2 linked regions of the Sphaerotilus montanus genome follow. The protein of the gene in region 1 binds, or shares a complex with, the protein of each later gene. Links are inferred from orthologs where the notes say so. Each region holds a gene or a part of one and is shown in the gene's direction. Other genes may lie near its edges. The genes, in order: BDD16_RS06580 and dsbD.

Region 1 (3,195 bases):
TGGCGCGGGACGGGCTGCGTGTCGGCCTGCTCGGCGCACTGCCGAAGAAAGACGCCGCGCCGGACGTGCGCGCCTATGCGCTGAACGCCGGCTCGGTCACCCTGCTGCGCGAGCTGCGCGTGTGGGACGCGCTGCCCGAGGACGCCCGCACCGCCGTGCAGGACATGCGCATCCACGGCGACGACGGCGGGGCGATCGAGTTCAGCGCCTGGCAGCAGGGCATCGGCGAGCTGGCGTGGATCGTGGACGCTGCGGCGCTGGAGCAGGCGCTCGGGGAGGCCGTGCGCTACGCCCCGCATGTGCAGCGGCTGACGCAGCCCGCCGCCGCGCAGCTCACCGCCGTCTGCGAGGGCAAGGATTCGGCCACGCGCGAACTGCTGGGTGCAGGCTTCGAGTCCTTCCCCTACGGCCACCACGGTGTGGCCGCCCGCCTGGTCAGCGACCAGCCGCACCACGGCACCGCCTGGCAGTGGTTCCGCCACCCGGACGTGCTGGCGCTGCTGCCCTTCGACCGGCCGCAGGTCGCGCACGGCTTCGGCCTCGTCTGGTCGCAGCCCCAGGCCGAGGCCGAGCGGCTGCTGGCGCTGTCGGACACCGAATTCGAGACCGAACTGAACGCCGCCACGGGGGGCGCAGCCGGCACGCTGCGGCTGGGCTCGCCCCGGGCCGCATGGCCGCTGCGGCTGGGCCATGCGCAGCGCTGGTGCGGACCGGGCTGGGTGCTGCTGGGGGACGCGGCGCACGCGGTGCATCCGCTGGCCGGGCAGGGCCTGAACCTGGGACTGGCGGATGTGCGGGCGCTGGCGCGGGTGCTGGTCGAGGCCCGGCGCACGATGCCCTGGAAACCGCTCGGCGACGAGCGCACGCTGCGCCGCTATGCCCGCGAACGCAGCACCCCGACCCGCGCCATGAGCGGACTGACCGATGGACTCCTGCACCTTTTTGCACAGCCTTCAGCGCCGCTGAAGGAACTGCGCAACCATGGCATGACTCTGGTACATCATCTCGGCCCGCTCAAGCGCTGGCTGACCGCCCGGGCGCTCGATGCCTGAACTTCCGCACCAAGGAACCGCACCATGACTCCGCGCCTCGCCACGTTCGCCGCCGCCGCGCTCGCCGCCCTGACCCTGCTGGCAGGCCCTGCCCGCGCCGACGAAGCCGACATCCGCAAGACGCTGACCGAGCGCTTCGCCAACCTGCCCAGGATCGACGAGATCCGTCCCTCGCCGATGGCTGGCGTCTGGGAGGTGCGCATCGGCACCGACATCATGTATTCCGACGCCAAGGGCACCTACCTGCTCCAGGGCGCGCTGATCGACACCGCCACCCGCCGCAACCTCACCGAAGAGCGGGTGGACAAGCTCACCGCGATCGACTTCGCCAGCCTGCCGCTGAAGGACGCCATCGTCTGGAAGAACGGCAATGGCAAGCGCAGGATCGCCGTCTTCGCCGACCCGAACTGCGGCTACTGCAAGCGGCTGGAAAAGGACCTCGTCAATGTGAAGGACGTGACGGTCTACAACTTCCTGATCCCGATCCTCGGCGGCGACTCGCCGGACAAGGCCAAGGCGATCTGGTGCGCCAAGGACAACACGGCCGCCTGGCGTGGCTGGATGGTCGATGGCAACGTGCCCGCGCGGGTGATGGGCCAGTGCGACGCGTCGGCGATCGAGCGCAACTCGGCCCTGGCGAAGAAGCACCGCGTCACCGGCACCCCCGCCATCGTGTTCGAGGACGGCACGCGCGCCCCTGGCGCCATTCCGGCCGCGGAAATCGAGAAGCGGCTGGCCGCGAAGTCCTGAGGGCCCGTCCCCGGCAGCGCGGCCGCCTTCAGAACGGCCGCTCCCCGATGAAGTTGCCTGCCGGCCGGTACTGGCAGACCCAGATCTGGTCCTTCGCGGCGCACACCCGCACGGCACAGCCCACCTCGCGGGTGGAGCGCCAGACGATCTGGGTGTAGTGGCCACAGGTCTTGCCGGGCGTGCAGGTGTTGGCCTCTACCTGGAAATCCGCCGATTCGCGGCCCCAGACGTCGGTGACAAATCCGGGGCGGACGTCCTGCACGGTGACCAGGCCAGTGCTCCAGCGGATGGGGCTGGCCCAGTAGAGGTTCTCGCCCAAGTCGGGCGTGTCGCTGTGTTCCATGCCGCATTGCCCGCCCTGGTCGAGCCGCGCCGCCCAGCGGGCGGAGGATTCCGCAAGTCCCTCCGACCAGACCAGCGGCGGCACGCCGACGCGGGAGCGCCAGCGGTTGTGCGCCAGCAGGAGCTCCGTGGACTGGGCCTCGGCCAGGCCGGTGGCTGGATCCGCAACCGTTGGCGTCGCTGCAGCCACCAGCCCCACCAGGACGAATCTGCTCAGCACACGAAGGCCCGCACGAATGCGCCATAGGCCTCCCCGACCGGCAGTTCCAGATCCCGGTGCAGCACGCGCCGCAGCGCAGGTCGGGAGGCCCCGGTTCTCGGGTCGACGCCTGGGCGCGTCTCTTCACGCATGTAGAGCGCCGCGCCCCGCTTGTGCCAGGCCGGCAGCGTGTTGAACTGGATCCCGCCGCGAAAGAGCAGCTCGTTCTTGTCCGCTACCGACAACCCCGCCAGCGCCGCCGTCGCGGCCTGCGCCGACTGACCTTGTCCGCGCAGCAGCCAGTAGCCGTGGGCGTTGAGCGCATTGCGGTGGGCATCCTCGTGGCGCCAGCGGAAGTAGTCGATGACGTCGGCGGGGGTCGGCAGCGGGCAGATGCGTGCATCGAAACAGGCCATCTGCCCCATCGCCAGCGTGAAGCGCGCGCTGGCCTCGCCCGCCAGGATGGACAGGAGCTTGCGGGTCTTGCGGCCGAAGGTGGCGTCGTCGCGGCGCAGCAGCAGCGAGATCTCGTCGCTCTGGGTGTAGCCGTAGACGACGCCGAAGCCGCAGGCGGTCATCAGGTGCTCGACGGTGTCGAGCATGTGGTCGCGAAAGCGCACGTCGAACGGCGCGTCGAGCCGCCACACCTCGCGCGTCTGGCGCGTGAAGCCGCGGCCGTCCAGCCGCACGACGATGTGCAGGCCCGGCAGCACGCAGTGGTCGTCGTTGGTTTCGAAGGTCCGCAGCCGGGCGTCCAGTTCCTCGAATCTCATGGGAGAGACCTTTCTTCAGGCTTCATCAGGCCCAGGAGCGGGCCACGGCAGAACCTCGAACCCGGTGCCCAAGACGTCA
Region 2 (3,171 bases), 3.1 Mb from region 1 along the record:
CCCACATGTGCGACGGGTCGCACATCGTGATGAGCTTCTGCCGGACAAAGGTGTCCTTGCGGCTGCCGGCGAAATGGGCGCGCATGGCCTGCGCGGGGGAGCCGCTGACCAGCAGGTCGTCGTTGTGGCGCGCTTCGGCTTCTGCCGCGGCTTCGGCCAGTTCGTTCTCGTCGGCCATGACGGCGGTGGAGGCGAACTCGGGCATCTCGACATCGGCGGCCGCGTCCTTGCCACTCGCGCGGGACGTGGCGTCCCGAATCGGGGTCAGATCGCCGAAGAGGCTCTTGAGCATGTTCATCGCGTGACGGAGCAGTCCGGGGAAAGGGGTGGGAGCATCGCTACTTTAGTCGCTGAAGCTGGCTGCGACCTGAGTTTGCGTGAAACTGCATGGAATGGACGCATTCCGTCATCAGGGTGATTGACGAATATGAAATCTGGAAATGCGTGATTTTCTGATCGTTTCGAAGAAAATGCACCCGGGCGCCTGTCCACAGTGTGAGTGCTTGTGACGAGGCGTCACCCGCGCACGCCTGTGCGGGGTGGACCGTGCCCCCTGAATCTGGTTGCCCCGTGTTTGATTCAGCGCGCAGAAATCCGTGTCTCGACAGGGCACACTGGTGGTCGGTTACGCTAGTCCGATGAAGATGAATTGCTTTTCTGGTTCCGATGTCCGGCGTCTGGTGTGGCGTTGCCTCGCTGCGGTACTGGTGTGGCTGGTGGTCACGGGGCCGGTGCGGGCGGCCGAAACCTTCCTGGAGCCGGAGCAGGCCTTCCGGCTCAGCGTGCGGGTGGCCGATGCGCAGACCCTGGCACTGCGGTTCGAGGTGGCCCCCGGCTACTACCTGTACCGGGAGCGGTTCGAGGTGCTGCCCGGCGGACCGGATGTCGTGCTGTCGCCGCCGGTCTATCCGGCGGGGGTGGTCAAGTTCGACGAGACCTTCCAGAAGGAGGTCGAGATCTACCACGACGTCCTGGAGGTGCCGCTGGCGGTGCAGTCCGCCCCCGGGCAGTTCACGGTGAAGGTGACGCACCAGGGTTGCGCCGACAAGGGCCTGTGCTATCCGCCGCAGATCCACCAGCTGCAGGTGCGCCAGGAGGCTGGTGCGCTGCGGGCGGTGCGTGTCGTGGCGGCGGACGCGACCGGGGATGCCGCGTTGTCCTCCGCCGAGGCAACGCCCGCGCCCGAGGCCAGTGTGTTCGACCGCTTCGGCACCGTGCTGCGCTCGGGCAACCTGTGGGGTGTCGCGGGGGTCTTCGCGCTGGCTGGCGTGTTGCTGTCGTTCACGCCCTGCGTGCTGCCGATGGTGCCCATCCTGTCCTCGATCATCCTGGGACAGGGGGGCGGCGGCTCGCGCCAGCGTGGCCTGCTGCTGTCGGGGGCGTACGCGCTCGGCATGGCGCTGGTCTACACCGGCATGGGTGTGGCCGCAGGGCTGGCCGGCGAGGGACTGGCGGCGACGCTGCAGACGCCCTGGGTGCTGGGGGCGTTCGCGCTGGTGCTGGTGGGGTTGTCGCTGTCGATGTTCGGCTTCTATGACCTGCAGATTCCGGCGTCGTGGCAGACCCGTCTGCACGCCGCCAGCAGCCAGGTCGAAGGCGGTCGCTATGGCGGTGTGTTCGTGATGGGCGGCGTCTCGGCGCTGATCGTCGGGCCGTGCGTGGCCGCGCCGCTGGCGGGTGCGCTGGTCTACATCAGCCAGACGCGCGACGTGGTGCTCGGGGGCGTGGCGCTGTTCGCCATGGCTTGCGGCATGAGCGTGCCGCTGATGCTGGTCGGCTTGTCGGCGGGTTCGCTGCTGCCCAGGGCGGGTGCCTGGATGGAGTGGGTCAAGCGCAGCTTCGGCGTGATGCTGCTGGCGGTGGCGGCCTGGATGGTCTGGCCGGTGCTGTCCTTCGGATCCACCGTGGAGGCTGCAGGTGCCTCCAGCCACACGATACCGGGCGATGGCGTGGTGTTCCGCCGCGTCCGCACCCTGGCCGAACTGGACGAGGCCGTGCGCACGGCAGGGCGCCCGGTGCTGTTCGATTTCTATGCCGACTGGTGTGTTTCCTGCAAGGAAATGGAGCGCTTCACCTTCACCGATCCGGCCGTCAAGGAGCGCCTGGCCGGGATGCTGCTGCTGCAGGTCGACGTGACGGCCAACAACGCCGACGACAAGGCCCTGATGCGCCGCTACGGCCTGTTCGGGCCGCCGGCCATCCTGCTGTTCGACACTGCCGGGCGCGAACTGCCCGCGCACCGCGTCATCGGTTTCCAGCGCGCGGGCGACTTCCTGTCCCATCTGGATGCGGCGCCGCTGCGTCCTTCATCCCCCTGAACCATGACTGCACCTGCTCCCACCACGCTCACCTCGACCTGCGACCTCTGCGACCTGCACAAGGGCGATACCAGTGGCGCCTTCCGCGTCCTGCCGCCGGTGTTCCGCTCGTTCGGCGGCCGTGCGGCCTTTGCCGGCCCGGTGACCACCGTGAAGTGTTTCGAGGACAACACCTCCGTCAAGGCGGCGCTGGAAGGCCCCGGCCAGGGGCGCGTGCTGGTGGTCGATGGCGCCGGCTCGCTGCGCCGGGCACTCATCGGCGGCAACATCGCGGCCGCGGCGGCGCGCAACGGCTGGGCCGGTGTCGTGGTGGATGGCTGCGTGCGCGATCTGGCGGAACTGGCCGCCTGCGACGTGGGCCTGTTCGCACTCGCCCCCATGCCGCTGCCGACCGACCGCCGCCAGGCCGGACTGGTCGATGTGGCCGTGCAGATCCAGGGTGTGACCGTGCGGCCCGGCGACTGGCTGGTGGCCGATGCGGACGGCATCGTCGTGCTGCCCGCCGCGCGCTGAACCCCGTCGAACGGGCCTGAATCGGCCCGGATCTGCACGAAATCCCGGCGTTTGCATTCCGAGATCATCGATTCAGGTCGTGCGGTTCATCACGGTCAGGCGGGGTGGTGCATACAGCACGGTGGCATGGGCGCCGAAAAGTGGCTATGCATGTGCTCTCCGTCCCGTCTGACCTCCTCGCGCCCTCGGTGGCGTCGGCCTTGTCCGATGCACCGATGCTGTCGGCGCTGGTCGCCGACATCGGCATTCCGCCGTGTCCTGACATGCTGTTGCGCCTGCGCGCCGAACTGGCGCGCACACCACCACGCAGCGAGGAACTCGCCCGCATTGCCATGACGGA

What was found.
Region 2: the proteins of BDD16_RS06580 (region 1) and dsbD are in contact, whole or in part, in a crystal structure (PDB 1JZD), measured with the Escherichia coli proteins. The link is inferred for Sphaerotilus montanus from one-to-one orthologs.

The regions. Positions count from the first base shown.
Region 1 is NZ_JACCFH010000001.1:1,466,989-1,470,183, forward strand. Bases 55-2,939 are described here. They hold BDD16_RS06580 (DsbC family protein), read left to right. Parts: upstream 55-1,076; coding sequence 1,077-1,802; downstream 1,803-2,939. Other genes in these bases: BDD16_RS06575 (FAD-dependent monooxygenase), read left to right, coding at 55-1,052; BDD16_RS06585 (CAP domain-containing protein), read right to left, coding at 1,831-2,364; BDD16_RS06590 (tRNA(His) guanylyltransferase Thg1 family protein), read right to left, coding at 2,358-2,939. In the rest of the region: more of BDD16_RS06575, read left to right, coding at 1-54; more of BDD16_RS06590, read right to left, coding at 2,940-3,116; BDD16_RS06595 (ATP-binding protein), read right to left, coding at 3,132-3,195. UniProt on the Escherichia coli protein: Acts as a disulfide isomerase, interacting with incorrectly folded proteins to correct non-native disulfide bonds.
Region 2 is NZ_JACCFH010000001.1:4,520,463-4,523,633, reverse strand. What follows is about bases 118-2,978. They hold dsbD (protein-disulfide reductase DsbD), read left to right. Parts: upstream 118-638; coding sequence 639-2,318; downstream 2,319-2,978. Other genes in these bases: BDD16_RS20650 (HDOD domain-containing protein), read left to right, coding at 2,978-2,978; rraA (ribonuclease E activity regulator RraA), read left to right, coding at 2,322-2,831; BDD16_RS20665 (roadblock/LC7 domain-containing protein), read right to left, coding at 118-298. Also shown: more of BDD16_RS20665, read right to left, coding at 1-117; more of BDD16_RS20650, read left to right, coding at 2,979-3,171. UniProt on the Escherichia coli protein: Required to facilitate the formation of correct disulfide bonds in some periplasmic proteins and for the assembly of the periplasmic c-type cytochromes.